2 regions of the Streptomyces sp. NPDC008092 genome follow, and region 1 is predicted to be linked to the other one. Evidence: riboswitches for the same ligand, from Rfam matches in the RefSeq annotation. Region 1 holds a riboswitch; the other holds the start of a gene.

Region 1 (7,734 bases):
GCGCTTCCGGTCACGCAGCGGGGGCTCAGCGCCTACTTCGGCCAGGCCGGCGTCAACTGGATGTCCGTCCACACGGGCATCGACTTCCCCGTCTCCTACGGCACGACGGTGATGGCCGCGACCGACGGCGTCGTCTCCACCAAGTGGAACAGCGCCTACGGCAACATGATGATCGTGACGGCGAAGGACGGCACGGAGACGTGGTACTGCCACCTCTCGTCGTACCGCGTCGCCGCCGGTACGACCGTGAAGGCCGGCGACCCGATCGCGTACTCCGGGAACTCCGGCAACTCGACCGGCCCGCACCTGCACTTCGAGGTGCGTCCGGCCGGCGGCGCCGCCATAGACCCGCTGCCGTGGCTGCGCAGCCACGGGCTCGACCCGACCTGACCCCGGCCGGTACCGGCGATACCGGTGCGCCCCGCCGCAGCGGGGCCCGCCCGGAACTACGGCACCTGCGCCACTACAGCTTCTCCACCGGCGCGTACCGCAGCAGCAGCCGCTTCGGCTTGGCGTCGCCGAAGTCGATCGTCGCCTCCGCGTTGCCGCCCGTGCCCTTCACCGCGACGACCGTGCCGAGGCCGAACTGGTCGTGGGTGACCCGGTCGCCGACGGCCACCGAGACCACCGGCTTCTCCGAGGTCCGCCGGGTGGCGAAGCCGGACGCACCCGACGCCGAGGAGCGCGAGCGGGTCGAGGAGAGCGAGGCCGCCACACCCGCGACGGGCCCAGCGGAGACCGGCGCCGTCGCCCCGGTCCGCTTCCACTCCAGATACGCGCCCGGGATCTCCTCCAGGAAGCGCGAGGGCGGATTGTACGACGGCTGGCCCCAGGCGCTGCGCATCGCCGACCGGGTGAGGTACAGCCGCTCCCGCGCGCGCGTGATGCCGACGTAGGCGAGCCGCCGCTCCTCCTCCAGCTCCTTGGTCTGGCCGAGGGCGCGCATGTGCGGGAAGACGCCGTCCTCCATGCCGGTCAGGAACACCACGGGGAATTCGAGGCCCTTGGCGGTGTGCAGGGTCATCAGGGTGATGACGCCGTCGCCGTTCTCGTCGTCGTCCGGGATCTGGTCGGAGTCGGCGACCAGGGCCACCCGCTCCAGGAAGTCGGCGAGCCCCGCCTGCTGCTCGCCCTCGCCGGACTCCTGCTCGAACTCCAGTGCCACGGAGGCGAGTTCCTGGAGGTTCTCGATGCGGGTCTCGTCCTGCGGGTCCGTCGAGTTCTGCAGCTCGGCCAGGTATCCGGTGCGTTCGTAGATCGCCTCCAGGACCGTGGCGGGTCCGGCGCCGGACTCCACGACCGTACGGAGGTCCTCCATCAGCGTGTTGAACCGCTTGACCGCGTTCGTCGACCGCGCGGCCATGCCGTACGCCTCGTCGACGCGCTTGAGCGCCTGCGGGAAGCTGATCTTCTCGCGCTGGGCGAGGGCGTCGATCATCGCCTCCGCGCGGTCGCCGATGCCGCGCTTCGGGACGTTGAGGATGCGCCGGAGCGGGACGGAGTCCTCCGGGTTGGCCAGCACCCGCAGGTAGGCCAGGACGTCCCGGACCTCCTTGCGCTCGTAGAAGCGGACGCCGCCGACCACCTTGTAGGGCAGGCCGACCCGGATGAAGATCTCCTCGAAGACCCGGGACTGCGCGTTGGTGCGGTAGAAGACGGCGACATCACCGGCCTTCGCCTCGCCCGCGTCCGTCAGACGGTCTATCTCCTCGGCGACGAACTGCGCCTCGTCGTGCTCGGTGTCGGCGACGTAGCCGGTGATCTGCGCGCCCGCGCCCGCGTTGGTCCACAGGTTCTTCGGGCGGCGGGACTCGTTGCGCTCGATGACCGCGTTGGCGGCGCTCAGGATCGTCTGCGTGGAGCGGTAGTTCTGTTCGAGGAGGATCGTCGTCGCGTTCGGGTAGTCCTCCTCGAACTGGAGGATGTTGCGGATCGTCGCGCCCCGGAAGGCGTAGATCGACTGGTCGGCGTCGCCGACGACGCAGAGCTCGGCGGGGGGCAGGTCGTGCTCGCCGGGCGGGGTGCCGGTGCCGTCGGGGCGCGCGCCGGTGCCGTCGGCGCGCGCGCCGGTGCCGACCAGCTCGCGCACGAGGGCGTACTGGGCGTGGTTGGTGTCCTGGTACTCGTCGACCAGGACGTGCCGGAAGCGGCGGCGGTAGTGCTCGGCGACGTCCGGGAAGGCGCGCAGCAGGTTGACCGTCGTCATGATCAGGTCGTCGAAGTCGAGGGCGTTCGCCTCGCGCAGCCGCGACTGGTAGAGGGCGTAGGCCTGGGCGAGGGTCTTCTCGAAGCCGTCGCTCGCGCGGGCGGCGAAGTCCTCCTCGTCGACCAGCTCGTTCTTGAGGTTGCTGACCTGGGCGCTGAACGACTTCGGCGGGAACCGCTTGGGGTCGAGGTCCAGGTCGCGGCAGACCAGGGCCATCAGGCGCTTGGAGTCGGCCGCGTCGTAGATCGAGAAGGAGGAGGTGAAGCCGAGCTTCTTGCTCTCCCGGCGCAGGATCCGCACGCACGCGCTGTGGAAGGTCATCACCCACATCGCGTTGGCGCGCGGGCCCACGAGGTGCTCGACGCGCTCCTTCATCTCACCCGCGGCCTTGTTGGTGAAGGTGATCGCGAGGATCTGGCCCGGGTGCACCTGGCGCGCGCCGAGGAGGTGGGCGATGCGGTGGGTGAGCACGCGCGTCTTGCCGGAACCGGCGCCGGCCACGATGAGCAACGGAGAGCCGGCATGCACGACGGCCGCCCGCTGGTTGTCGTTCAGCCCCTCCAGGAGCGCGGCCGGGTCCAGGGCCGGGCGTGCGGCGCCGTCGCGGTAGTAGGCGTCCCGGTCCGGGGGCACGTCGAACTTCCCGCCGAACAGATCGTCCGGAATCGACTCCGGAGCGTGCTCGTCCTCGGGCGGCGGCGGAGGTTCCTCGTCATGGCCGCGGGGGGCCTGGAGGTTCGCCAGGAAGCTGTCGTCAAAGAGGCTGCTCATCGCTCTCCGAGTCTAGGGCGCCCCACCGACAACCGGCCGCCGCCCCGAAAACTCGGCCGGGTAACCGAACAGAACCACTCGGTCACGGCCGGTCGACGCGCGTCACGCAGCGGCGAACGCCCACCGCGAGCCTCCCTGTCACCTCGGGCAAGTCGCCCATAGCACCCCAGATCGCCCCGCCTGAACAATTCCCAACATCAAGGTCACGAAAATGTATCGGGCATATCGCACATCAAACTTCACAGAGACCACACGAGTTGGCTAGCGTGCCGGGCAGGCCGTACGACCCCCACCGGCGAACATCGCCGGGCCGCACGGCCTCCGCCGAGTCCGGGGCGCCACCGCGCATCCGGAGCCGGGGACCCACACCGATCCCGGGGTGAATCGGTCCCGACTCCCCTCCGGGGAACGGACCGTAGGGCAACCCTTCCGAACCACCCGCCCGAACCCGACAGCTAACTCGGTAGGCGGAACACTGGAAGGAGTCGCCCCCGTTGGCGTCGCACCGCAAGTCCCGGCCGTCAGGAACGCGCACGGCAGGCATACGCACCCCCGCACTGGCCACCGCCGCACTCACCTCCATGGCCCTGTTCTCCCAGACGGCCGAGGCCGCGCCCTCCGAGGACGGCAAGCCGAGCCTGGAGGAGGTGGAGAAGAAGGTCGACGCCCTCTACCGGCAGGCGGAGTCGGCGACCGAGAAGTACAACGCGGCGAAGGAGCGGACCGGCAAGCAGCGCAAGCAGGTCGACACGCTGCTCGACGACGTCGCCCGGCGCACCGACCGGCTCAACGAGGCACGTGAGGAACTGGGTTCGTTCGCGGCGGCCCAGTACCGGACCGGGGCGAGCGTTCCCGACACGGCGACCTTCCTGCTCGCGGACAGTCCCCAGGACTACTTCGACCAGGACCAGCTGATGAGCCGCCTGACCACGCGCCAGAAGGGCGCGGTCGACGACTACGTCACCCAGCGGTCCGCGACCATGAAGAAGCGGCAGGAGGCCGCCCGGAGCCTCGAGACGCTCACCGAGACGCAGGACGACCTCAAGACGGCCAAGACCACCGTGCAGACGAAGCTGGCCTCCGCACGGGAGCTGCTGTCGCAGCTGACGGCCGCGGAGAAGGCCCGGCTGGCGGCGATCGAGAAGCAGCAGCAGGAAGCGGCCGACCGCAAGGCGGCGGAGCTGGCGAAGCAGCAGGCCGCGGCGGCCGACCAGGAGGCGTCGTCGTCCTCCTCGTCCTCGACGTCGAGCGGCTCGTCCTCCGGCTCCGGCTCCTCCACCTACGCCACGAAGGCCGCCAAGGCGATCGCCTTCGCCCGCGCGCAGATCGGCAAGCCGTACGTGTGGGGCGCCACCGGCCCCGGCTCCTACGACTGCTCAGGACTCTCCCAGGCCGCCTGGAAGGCCGCGGGCGTCTCCCTGCCGCGCACCACCTACGACCAGGTGAACGCCGGCACCACCGTCCCCCTCTCCGACGCCCAGCCCGGCGACCTGGTCTTCTTCTACGACGACGTCAGCCACGTCGGCATCTACATCGGCAACGGCATGATGATCCACGCCCCGAAGCCCGGCGCGTACGTCCGGGAGGAGTCGATCTACTACGGCGGCGAGTCGATCATCCACAGCGTGGTGCGCCCGGCCTGATCCCACGGGGCGCCCGCCGTCGCCCGCACGCTTTTCGGGCCGTACGCGCGCGTGCCCCGCCCCTGCCGCGGCCGACTCTCCCTAGCATCAGGGGCATGTCCGGCATTTCACCCCTCGGCGCCTGGTGGGCGCGGTGTTCGCCTGCGGCCGGGGCCGGGGGCGCCGTGATGGCCACCGGCATCATGTCGGAGGGGCTGTACCTGGCGGGCGCGGAGACCGTGTCCCGGGTGGCGCTGGCGGCGGCCTGCGCGCTGTGGGCGGCACTGGCCGCGGACTTCGCCGCACGGCTGGCGCTCGATCGCCGGCGGTGGGCGGCGGAGGCGCGGACACCGGGCGCGCTCACCGCCGTGGCGGCGACGACGGTGCTGGGGACGCGGTTCTCGGCGCTCGGGTGGCAGCCCCTCGCCGAGGCCCTGCTGGCGCTGTCGGTGGCGCTGTGGCCGCCGTTGCTGGTCCTCGTCGTGCGGCACTGGAAGCCGAGGATGCCGGGAACGGTGTTCCTCGCCTGCGTGGCCACACAGGGGTCGGCCGTGCTGGGCGCGACGCTGGCGGCGGCCCTGACGACGGCGTGGCTCGCGCACCTCTCGCTGGTCCTCTTCTGGCTGGGGCTGGCGATGTACGGGCTCGCCGTGCCCCGGTTCGAGTGGCGGCAGATCGCCCAGGGGCCCGGGGACCAGTGGGTGGCGGGCGGCGGGCTCGCGATCTCCGCGCTGGCCGGGGCGCGGCTGCTGGCCGCCGACAGTGCGCGGCTGTACCTGTGGAACGACGACGACCGGGGCGTCCTGCGCGTGGTGACGGTGGCGTTGCTGGTCCTGAGCCTGGCCTGGTACGCCGTCCTGCTGGCCGCGGAGGCGGCGTGGCCCCGGCCGCGTTACGACGTGCGCCGCTGGGCGACGGTGTTCCCGATGGGGATGACGGCGACGGCGACGCTGTCGGTCGCGGCCGCCGTCGGCGGCGCGTGGCTGAAGTGGCCGGGGCGGGTGCTGGTGTGGGTCACGGTGGCGGCCTGGCTGGCGGTGGCGGCCGGTGCGGCGGCGGGCGCCCGCGCCGCTCTCAGGAAGGCCCGGTGAGGATGCCGGGGATCAGGTCCACAGGACGGCGATGAAGATGTTCACCATGGTGAGCAGGCCCACCAGGCCGAAGGCGCCCTTCTCGACCTTCTCGTCGTCCCGTTTCACGTAGACGAGCCCGAGGATCACGATCAGCAGGGCGAGCTTCACGCCGATCTTGACGGTGTTGACGTGGTGGTCGTCGGCCTCGTTGAGGCCGACCAGGATCACGCCGGTCGCGAGCATGGTGAACGCGCCGTGCAGCATCCCGGGGACGAACCGGGCCGTGCCCTGGCCCATCGCCTTCATCTGGGTGAGGAAACCGCCGAGGAGCGCGGCGATGCCGATGATGTGCAGGCCGACGAAGAGATGGATGAGTACGTCCATGGCCCGGAGCCTAATCAGGGCCGTACGGGGCACCGGTCACCGGCCCCTCCCTCGGCACCCGCCGCCCCGCATATATGCACCCCATAGCAGCCCGCGTCTCCCACCAGCCCCGGAACCGCCGCTTCGGTCATCCCACCCCGAGAAGCCGACGACTCCGGACCGGAATCCCGTACACATACCGTCGGGTAACGATCCGGTCACGCCAATTCCGTGCATCGCGTTACCGAGCCGACACACCCGGGCCTAGCGTCCTCCCCCAGGTGACCGACTCCCCACCGCCGCCCGGGCCAGGGGCGGCAGTCGGGCACCACCGCCGAGAAAGCCCGGCGGCGGCCCACTCCCCCTGTGCGGGCCGCCGCCGGACGCGCAATCCGCACCCCTCGCGGCCGTACGGACGCTCCCCCTGGCGTGCCTGCGGGCGAGACGGCGGTCGCGGCGGTCGTACGAAAGGACGGGACAGTCCAGGTGGCAGCGCACCGCAAGCCCCGACAGCGCTCGCTCAGCGGCAACACGGCCCGCACGGCCGCCACCCTCGCCCTGGCGGGCGCGGCCACCGCGACGGCCTTCGAAGGGACCGGAAACGCCGAGCCGCAACTGACACCGGCGCAGGTGAAGGCCAAGGTGGACCAGCTGTACCAGGAGGCCGAGGAGGCCACCCAGAAGTACGACGGAGCGAAGGAGAAGGCCGACACGGCCCAGCGGCAGCTGAAGTCGCTGCAGGACGAGACCGCCCGCGCACAGGAGACGTTCAACTCCGCCCGGGACGCGCTCGGTTCCATAGCGGCCGCGCAGTACCGCGACGGCGGCATCGACCCGGCCTGGCAGCTGGCGCTGTCCAGCGATCCCGACCGGTACCTGGACGACGCGGCCTTCGCCGAGCGGGCCGGCGACCGGCAGGCCGGTGCGGTGGCGCGGGTACGGCAACAGCTGCGCGAGATCGAGCGGTTGCGGGGTGCGGCGCATGTCGAGCTGACGTCGCTGCGGTCCCGGCAGGCCGAGCTGAAGCGGGAGAAGACCGCCATCAACGGCAAGCTGGGCGAGGCGCGGCAGCTGCTGGACCGGCTCTCCCCGCAGCAGCGGTCCGCGGTCGCGGCGGGCGACGGCACCGGACGCGCCTCACGCTCCGCGCCGGACGCCCGCGCCCCCCTGACCGCCGACAGCGTCGCCGCCACCGACTCCCGCGCCGCGGCCGCCGTCGCCTACGCCTACTCGAAGCTCGGCAGCCCCTACGTCTGGGGCGCGACCGGCCCCGACGCCTTCGACTGCTCGGGCCTCGCCCAGGCCGCCTACCGCTCCGCCGGCGTCTCCATCCCCCGCACCACCTACGCCCAGATCGACGCCGGCCGCCGCGTCTCCCGCTCCGAGCTCCAGCCGGGCGACCTGGTGTTCTTCTACTCGGGCATCAGCCACGTCGGCATCTACATCGGCAACGGCGAGATGATCCACGCGCCCAACCCGTCGGCGCCGGTACGGATCGCACCGATCGACGAGATGCCGTTCGCGGGGGCGACGCGGGTCGTGTGACGGGGCGTCCGGGTCGCCTCAGACCAGGCGGCGTGCCGTCGCCCAGCGGGTCAGCTCGTGCCGGTTCGACAGCTGCAGCTTGCGCAGCACCGCCGACACATGGGACTCGACCGTCTTCACGGAGATGAACAGCTGCTTGGCGATCTCCTTGTAG
Region 2 (7,734 bases), on a different contig from region 1:
GTCGTTGAAGCGCAGCGGGACCCGGACACGGGCGCGCTGGGTGGCGGCGGGGAAGTCGGTCATCGGGGTCTCCAGTGGGGCGTCGCGGGTGCCTGCTTCAGATTTGAAGCAGATCCACGGCTGGAACCCTACCCCATGCTTTAAATTTGAAGCAACAGATTTCCGTACGGTTTCGCGAAATCGAGCGCACGATCCGGGTGCGCGAGCCGCGTGTGCGAGCCGAGGGGCGTGAGCCGGGTGTGTGAGCCGGGTTCAGGATCCGGAACAGGGCGACGACGACCGGCGTCGCCACGGCAGCTTGTCCGTCGCCGGGAGGGGGGCCGACTCGTCGCCCTCCAGCGCCCGCGCGATCACCGAGCTGATCTCCTCCAGCTGCTCCACCTGCTCGGCGGAGAGATGGTCGAAGACCGCCGCCCGCACCGTCTCCACGTGGCCCGGCGCCGTGCGCTCCAGCACCGCCATGCCCTCGTCCGTCAGGATCGCGAAGCTGCTCCGCTTGTCCCACTGGCAGTCCTCGCGCCGGATCAGCCCGTCCTTCTCCAGCCGGGTCACGGCGTACGTCAGCCTGCTCCGGGTGATCTTCGACTTCTCGGCGAGATCGGTCATGCGCAGCTTGCGGTCCGGCGCCTCGGAGAGGTTGGCGAGGATGCCGTAGTACAGATGGGGCATGCCGGCGTCCTGCTGGAGCTGCCGGTCGATCGCGTCCTCCAGGAGGTGCGTCGCCGCCATGTAGGCGCGCCAGGCGCGCTGCTCCTTCGGAGTGAGCCAGCGAGTCGTCATGGCACCAGTGTAGGTTTGTTTCAAACTTTAACCAAGCGTCCGTGTCAGAGCAGTCGGGCCGACCCCGTCAGCCGTACGCCCGTACGGTGATACAGCCGGTCGGCCGGTCAGCCCGCCCGCCCGCCGAGAGTGAGCGCGTCCGATGCCGTACCCCTACGTCCTGCTGTCCGCCGCCGTCTCCCTCGACGGCTTCCTCGACGACACCGGCCCCGACCGGCTGCTGCTCTCCTCCCCTGCCGACTTCGACCGCGTCGACGAGGTACGGGCCTCCGTCGACGCCATCCTGATCGGCGCCGGCACCATCCGCGCGGACAACCCGCGGCTCCTGGTCAACTCCCCGGAGCGGCGCGCGGCCCGGACCGCCGCCGGCCTGCCCGAGTACCCCCTCAAGGTCACGGTCACCGCGACCGGCGACCTCGACCCGGACGCGAAGTTCTGGCACACCGGCGGCGCGAAGACCGTGTACACGACGGACGAGGGCGAGCGGCGGGCCCGTGCCCTCGGGATCGCCGCCGACGTCGTCTCCCTCGGCGCCGACCTCGACTGGCGGCTGCTCCTGGAGCACCTGTACGACGTACGGGGCGTACGGCGGCTGATGGTCGAGGGCGGCGGCACCGTCCACACCCAGCTCCTCCAGGAGGGCCTGGCCGACGAGCTCCAGCTGGTCCTCGCCCCCCTCTTCGTCGGCGACCCGAAGGCACCGCGGCTGTTCGGGCCCGGCGGGTACCAGGCCGGGCGGCTGCGGCTCCTGGACACCCGGCGGATCGAGGACGTCGTCCTCATGCGCTACGAGCCCACGGCCCCCGGCGCGGGCGGGGCGGCGGCCGCCGCGGACCGGCACTGGCTGCGGCTCGCCTGCGAGCTGGCGGCCGAGTGCCCGCCCTCCCGGACCGCGTTCAGCGTGGGCGCGGTGGTCGTGGCGGCCGACGGCACGGAACTGGCCCGCGGCCACTCCCGGGAGGCCGGCGACCCCGTGGTCCACGCGGAGGAGGCGGCCCTGGCCAAGATCCCCGCGGACGACCCCCGGCTGGCCACGGCCACCGTCTACACCAGCCTCGAACCCTGCACCCACCGCGCCTCCCGCCCGCACCCCTGCGCCGAGCTGATCCTCCGGGCGGGGGTACGACGGGTGGTGACGGCGTGGCGCGAGCCGGACACGTTCGTGGCGGCGGCCGACGGGACGGGGATGCTGCGGGAGGCGGGGGTGGAGGTACTGGTGCTGGGGGAGTACGAGGGCCTGGCGAAGGCGCCGAACGGGCATCTCCTCGGCTGAGGGGAGGGGCGGAGGGGCCGGGCGGAGGGGCGCAGGGGCGTCTGCTTGCGTGGGCGTGGGCGTGGGCTCACCCGAGCCGGTGGCGCAGCTCCTCTGCGCCCTCTGCCGCGGCCGAGGGCGCAGCCGTGCCCGCCGGTGGCCCGGCCGCGGTGAGGCTGGCGAGCAGCGTCAGACGCTCGGCGGACGGGCTGCCGGGCTCGGCGTGGAAACACATCATGGTCAGGCTGTTCGTGCCCAGGACCGCCAGCTTCTCGATCCGGAGGTCCAGCTCACCGACCTGCGGGTGCCGCAGCAGGGCCCGTCCGCCCTGCTTCGGGCGGACGTCGTGGCGCGCCCACAGATACCGGAAGCGCTCGCTGTGCACGGACAGTTCACCGACCAGGGCGGACAGCCGCGGGTCGCCCGGATCCTCCCCGGCCGCCACCCGCAGCGTCGACGCGAGGCCCGCCGTGGTGACGTCCCAGTCGCGGTGCAGGGTGCGCACGGCGTCGTTCAGGAACACCTCCCGGGCCAGGTTCGCCCCGGGCCGGTGCGCGGGGGAGAGGGCGACGGCCAGGGGGGTCGCCGCGCGTACGTCGCAGAGCCGCCCGGCCACCACCACGGGCAGCGCGGACCACGTCTCCAGGAGCATGCGGATGCCCGCCGGCACCTGCTCGCCGCGCGGCCGGGAGCGCCGGGGCGGGACGGGGACACGGTCCTGCTGCCGGGGCACGGCCGGCCGTTCGACGGCGGCCCCCGCGAGGCGGTCGCCCAGGCCCGGTGCTTCGGCGTGCACTGACCCCCGCGGCGGCCTCCGCCGCCCTCCGCCACCCCGTGCGTCTCAACCCGTGTGACTCACCCCCTTCGGATGGCGTATGCTGGTGTCACCGACGCGGGGTGGAGCAGCTCGGTAGCTCGCTGGGCTCATAACCCAGAGGTCGCAGGTTCAAATCCTGTCCCCGCTACTGAAGCTCAGGGCCGGAATCCAAGATCCGAGGATTCCGGCCCTGAGTCATATCCGGGCACGTGTTCCTCATCACACACTTCCGCACTCATCCGCCCGGCCCACACCATTCGCCCCACCCGCTCACAGCCGCAAACCTGGACGGACAGGCATCGAACACACCGGACACGTCGAACACGTAGGGCATCGGGAACGTCAGGGGGGTCGCGTGGTGGGCCGTGGAGAGGTGGCGCAGCACGGCCAGGCATCCGCCCGCACCCTCGCCCGCTTCCTGCCGGCGCTGCTGATCTGCACCGGCGTCTGCTACGACGTCCTCACCCCCGCCCCCTTCACCGCGGTGCCCTTCTTCACGGCCGCCCCGCTGATCGCCGCACCCCTCTCCTCCCTGCGCACCACCCTCCTCACGGGCCTGGCCGCACTCGTCGCCACCTACGCCGTGCACGCGCGGTTCGCCGTTCTCCCGGACGCCGACGCCGTCACCGAGGTCGTCACCGTGGCCACCGTCGCCGTCCTCGCCGCCGGCATCAACCGGATCGTCCGCATCGGCGACCAGCGCCTCGCCTCCGCCCGCGAGGTCGCCGAGGCCGCCCAGCGGGCCGTCCTGCCCGAACCCGCCGAGCGGATCGGCGGCTTCGAGATCGCCGCCCGCTACGAGGCGGCGCAGGAAGGCACCTTCATCGGCGGCGACCTGTACGCCGTCCAGGACACCCCGTACGGCGTGCGGCTGGTCGTCGGCGACGTACGCGGCAAGGGGATGGGCGCGGTCGCCGCGGTCGCCGTGGTCATCGGGGCGTTCCGGGAGGCCGCCGAGCAGGAGGCCACGCTGGAGGCGGTGGCCGGGCGGCTGGAGCGGGCGCTGGCGCGCGAGGGCGTCCGGCGCGGCGGCATCGACGCCCACGAGGGCTTCACCACCGCCGTACTCGCCGAACTCCCGCACGGCGACGGCACGCTCCGGCTCGTCAACCGGGGCCATCCGCCGCCCCTGCTGCTGCACGGCGACGGCGAGGTCTGCCCGGTGCGGGCGCCGGAGGCCGCGCTGCCGCTCGGGATGGGCGAGTTGGGGGCCTGGCCGGACCGGGCCGCCGAGCACGCGTTCCCGAACGGGGCCACGCTGCTGCTGCACACCGACGGCCTCTCCGAGGCGCGGGACGCGCACGGCCGGTTCTACGACCCGGAGCGGCGGCTCACCGGCCGTACCGTCACCGCCCCGGGCCCCCTGGTGGCCCGGCTCGCGGCCGAGGTGCGCCGGCACACCGGCGGCGGCATGACGGACGACATGGCACTGCTCGCCGTGCGACGGCCCTGAGCGGCGGGCGGTCACGTTCGGTGTCCGTGCGACCGCCCTGCGCATAACAACTGAGTCACCATCAAAACCTGTGTGACTCCTGAGCTGAGCAGCGCGCACCGCCGACTCGACCGTTTTTGACCGGTCGTGGCAGGTAAGTCCAAGCTTTGAAAGCTTAATGATCAAGACGAACAGCTTGGAATCTGGTAGCCGGGTCTATTAACGTTCGATAACGCAGCGCGGTCGTCCCAGCCGTCACCCGCGACGGCTCCGTGCGCATGCGCCGAATCCCGCAAGGGAACCGGGGAACCACCACCTTGGGGTGAATCGCACGGCTACCGCCGGGTACGAAACGGCCGGTATACGCGCGTAGGAGACCTTCCTGCTCCGAACCCGTCAGCTAACCCGGTAGGCGGCGGAAGGAAAGGAGTGCGCCCGCGTGGCGTCCAACCCGCCTGCTCCGACAGCCCCGTTCGTGCCCAGCCAGCGTCAGCCCGAGACCTTCGGCTACGGCGGCTACCGCGCCGACGAAGGCCCCTTCGAGGAGTGGAACCCCACCGAGGAGTCCCTCTCCGCGGTACGCGGCCGGCACCGGGTCGCCAAGCAGAAGGGCGGCGGGCTCGCCCGCAGCTCCACGGTTCTCGGCGTCGGCGTCATCGCCGCCGTCGGCGCGGGCGGCATGGCCAGCGCCAACACCGGCAAGCCGCCGGTCTCCATCTCGCTGCCCGACCTGCCGTCCTCCGTCGGCTCGCTGCTCGGCGAGGACGGCGGCCACCAGGCGACCCGGACCGCGCTCAGCAGCGTCACCACGACGACCGCCACCGACGCGGACTCCTCCTCGTCCGACGCCGGCGAGGCGCTGCGCAGCCGGATCATCGCCCAGGCCGCACAGCAGCAGAGCCAGCTCGACACCAAGGCCAGCGCCAAGGCCGTCGCCGCCGCCGACAAGGCGGTCGCCGACGCCGAGGCCAAGGCGGAGAAGGCGGCCGCCGCCAAGGCCGCCGACGCCAAGGAGAAGGCCGAGGCCTCCGCGAAGCAGAAGGCCGAGCAGGCCCGCCTCGCCGAGCTGGCCAAGCAGTACACGCTGCCCGTCGTCTCGTACACGATCACCGGTACCTTCGGCCAGGCCGGATCCATGTGGTCCTCCGGCTACCACACCGGCCTCGACTTCGCGGCGCCCACCGGCACGCTGATCAAGGCCGTGCACAGCGGCACGGTCACCGAGGCGGGCTGGGCCGGCTCCTACGGCTACCGCACGATCATCACCCTCGACGACGGCACCGAGCTGTGGTTCTGCCACCAGTCCTCGATCGGCGTCAAGGTCGGCCAGAAGGTCTCCACCGGCGACGTCATCGGCCGCGTGGGCGCCACCGGCAACGTGACCGGCCCGCACCTCCACCTGGAGGTCCACCCGAACGGCCAGGCCACCGCCATCGACCCGATGACCTGGCTGCGCGGCAAGGGCCTCAACCCCTGACCTGACCCGGACCGCACCCACCGGCCCCCGGCGGCCCTGACGGCAACCCCCCGGCGTCAGGGCCGTCGGTGTGCCGCGCCCCGGGCAGGCGGCGCGCCTTTACAAGAACTTCGTGTTGCGTCGGCATGGGGTGCCCGGCGACGCGTGTTGAAGTGAAGCATGAGTGCTTCTTCCCCTTCCCTCCGCAAGCTCGGCGCCTCCGACCTGGAGGTCTTCCCGCTCGCCCTCGGCGGCAACGTCTTCGGCTGGACCGCCGACGAGGCCACCTCCTTCGCCGTCCTCGACGCGTACGCCGCCGCGGGCGGCAACTTCGTGGACACCGCCGACTCGTACTCGGCGTGGATCGAGGGCAACAAGGGCGGCGAGTCCGAGACGATCATCGGCAACTGGGTCAAGGCGCGCGGCAACCGCGACGACGTCGTCATCGCGACGAAGGTCAGCCAGCACCCCGAGTACCCCGGCCTGTCCGCCGCCAACATCAAGGCCGCCGCCGACGCGTCCCTGCGCCGTCTGGGCACCGACCACATCGACCTCTACTACACGCACTTCGACAAGCCCGAGATCCCGGTCGAGGAGATCATCGGCGCGCTGGACGAGCTGGTGCGGGCGGGCAAGGTCCGGCACATCGCCGCGTCCAACATCACGCCGGAGCGGCTCCAGGAGTCCCTGGACTTCTCCGACCGCGAGGGCCTCGCCCGGTACGTGGCCCTCCAGCCCCACTACAACCTGGTCTCCCGCGACACCTACGAGGGCCCCCTCCAGGACCTGGCCTCCCGCACCGGCCTCGCGGCCGTCCCCTACTTCTCGCTGGCCGCCGGCTTCCTCACCGGCAAGTACCGCCCCGGTACGACGGTCGACAGCGCGCGAGCGGGCCGGGCCGCCCAGTACGCCGAGTCGGAGCGCGGCCAGAAGGTCCTTGCCGCCCTGGACGAGATCGCCGCGGCCCACGAGGCCCCGGTCCCCACGGTCGCCCTGGCCTGGCTGGCGGCCCAGCCCACCATCACGGCCCCGATCGCCTCGGCCCGCACCCTGGAGCAACTCCCGCCCCTGCTGGGCGTGGCGGACCTGACCCTGACGGACGAGGAACTGACGAAACTGACGAGGGCTTCGGCCTGACGGTCCTCTTCCTCCGCCGCTCACAGATCTCTTCCGCCGCAACGGCGCCCAGCCCGCGCGGCGCGTCCCGGCGGTGCCGAACTCTCCGCGACCCGAAGCCCTAACTCCGGTACGGGTTGTAGGCCGGGTACGGCACCGCCGCCCCGTACCACCCCGGCGCCCCGTAAACCGACGGCGTCTGGCCGCCGTACCCAGGCCACCCGCCCGGCGCGGCCGTCCGCGCCGCGTACTCCAGGGCCGGCCGCACCAGCTCCCGCCGGTTCCACAGCTCCGTGAGGAGCTCCCGCTCCCGCACCACGAAGTCGGCCCCCGCCTGCCCCCGCTGCCCCCGGCGCCGCAGCAGCGCCAGCGTCGTCGCGTACCCCTCGTACTCGGCGACCGCCCGCCCCGCCGCCTTCCCGAAGTGGTACGCGGCGTACTCCCGGGCCATCTGCCGCGCCCGCATCGACCCGAGCACGAACGGCTCCGCCGTCCCCAGCCACCCCGCGTAGACGTACGCCGGCAGCTCCTCCCGCACGGTCCGCAGCTCCCGCTGCCGCGTCCAGATCGCCAGCCAGGCCAGCAGCCCGAACGCCGGCACCATGAACATGCCGTACACGGCGAAGAACCCGTACTGCCCGAACGTCGAGGACCCGTTCCAGAACGCGTGCATGCTCATCGCGAGCAGCAGCCCGGCGAGCGGCACCAGCACCCGCCGCGCCCGCTGCCGCTCCCCGGAGAACGCGGCGATGCCGAAGCCGATGCCGGTGAGGACGGTGAAGAGCGGGTGCGCGAACGGGGAGAGCACGATGCGCACGAAGAACGTCGCGGCGGTGACGGAGGCGATCCCGCTGTCCCCGGTCAGCTGGTCGGTCCCGAAG

The links. Region 1 has a riboswitch for cyclic di-AMP ahead of ACFZB3_RS11280 (NlpC/P60 family protein). Riboswitches for the same ligand answer to the same signal wherever they lie in the genome.
Region 2: linked by a shared signal. The riboswitch ahead of ACFZB3_RS45630 (peptidoglycan DD-metalloendopeptidase family protein) and the one ahead of ACFZB3_RS11280 (NlpC/P60 family protein) in region 1 are both predicted to bind cyclic di-AMP.

Annotation. Positions count from the first base shown of each region.
Region 1 covers NZ_JBIBHY010000003.1:447,521-455,254, reverse strand. Annotated here, with positions in the region: gene ACFZB3_RS11290 (peptidoglycan DD-metalloendopeptidase family protein) at 1-390, shown strand, start outside; gene pcrA (DNA helicase PcrA) at 464-2,977, opposite strand; cyclic di-AMP (ydaO/yuaA leader) riboswitch at 3,290-3,464, shown strand; gene ACFZB3_RS11280 (NlpC/P60 family protein) at 3,472-4,620, shown strand; gene ACFZB3_RS11275 (tellurite resistance/C4-dicarboxylate transporter family protein) at 4,716-5,690, shown strand; gene ACFZB3_RS11270 (hypothetical protein) at 5,703-6,056, opposite strand; gene ACFZB3_RS11265 (NlpC/P60 family protein) at 6,522-7,580, shown strand; gene ACFZB3_RS11260 (LuxR C-terminal-related transcriptional regulator) at 7,599-7,734, opposite strand, start outside.
Region 2 covers NZ_JBIBHY010000022.1:109,652-117,385, forward strand. Annotated here, with positions in the region: gene ribA (GTP cyclohydrolase II RibA) at 1-63, opposite strand, end outside; gene ACFZB3_RS45605 (MarR family transcriptional regulator) at 253-780, opposite strand; gene ACFZB3_RS45610 (dihydrofolate reductase family protein) at 923-2,053, shown strand; gene ACFZB3_RS45615 (hypothetical protein) at 2,121-2,828, opposite strand; tRNA gene ACFZB3_RS45620 (tRNA-Met) at 2,924-2,997, shown strand; gene ACFZB3_RS45625 (SpoIIE family protein phosphatase) at 3,205-4,302, shown strand; cyclic di-AMP (ydaO/yuaA leader) riboswitch at 4,553-4,713, shown strand; gene ACFZB3_RS45630 (peptidoglycan DD-metalloendopeptidase family protein) at 4,721-5,758, shown strand; gene ACFZB3_RS45635 (aldo/keto reductase) at 5,918-6,874, shown strand; gene ACFZB3_RS45640 (PrsW family glutamic-type intramembrane protease) at 6,975-7,734, opposite strand, start outside.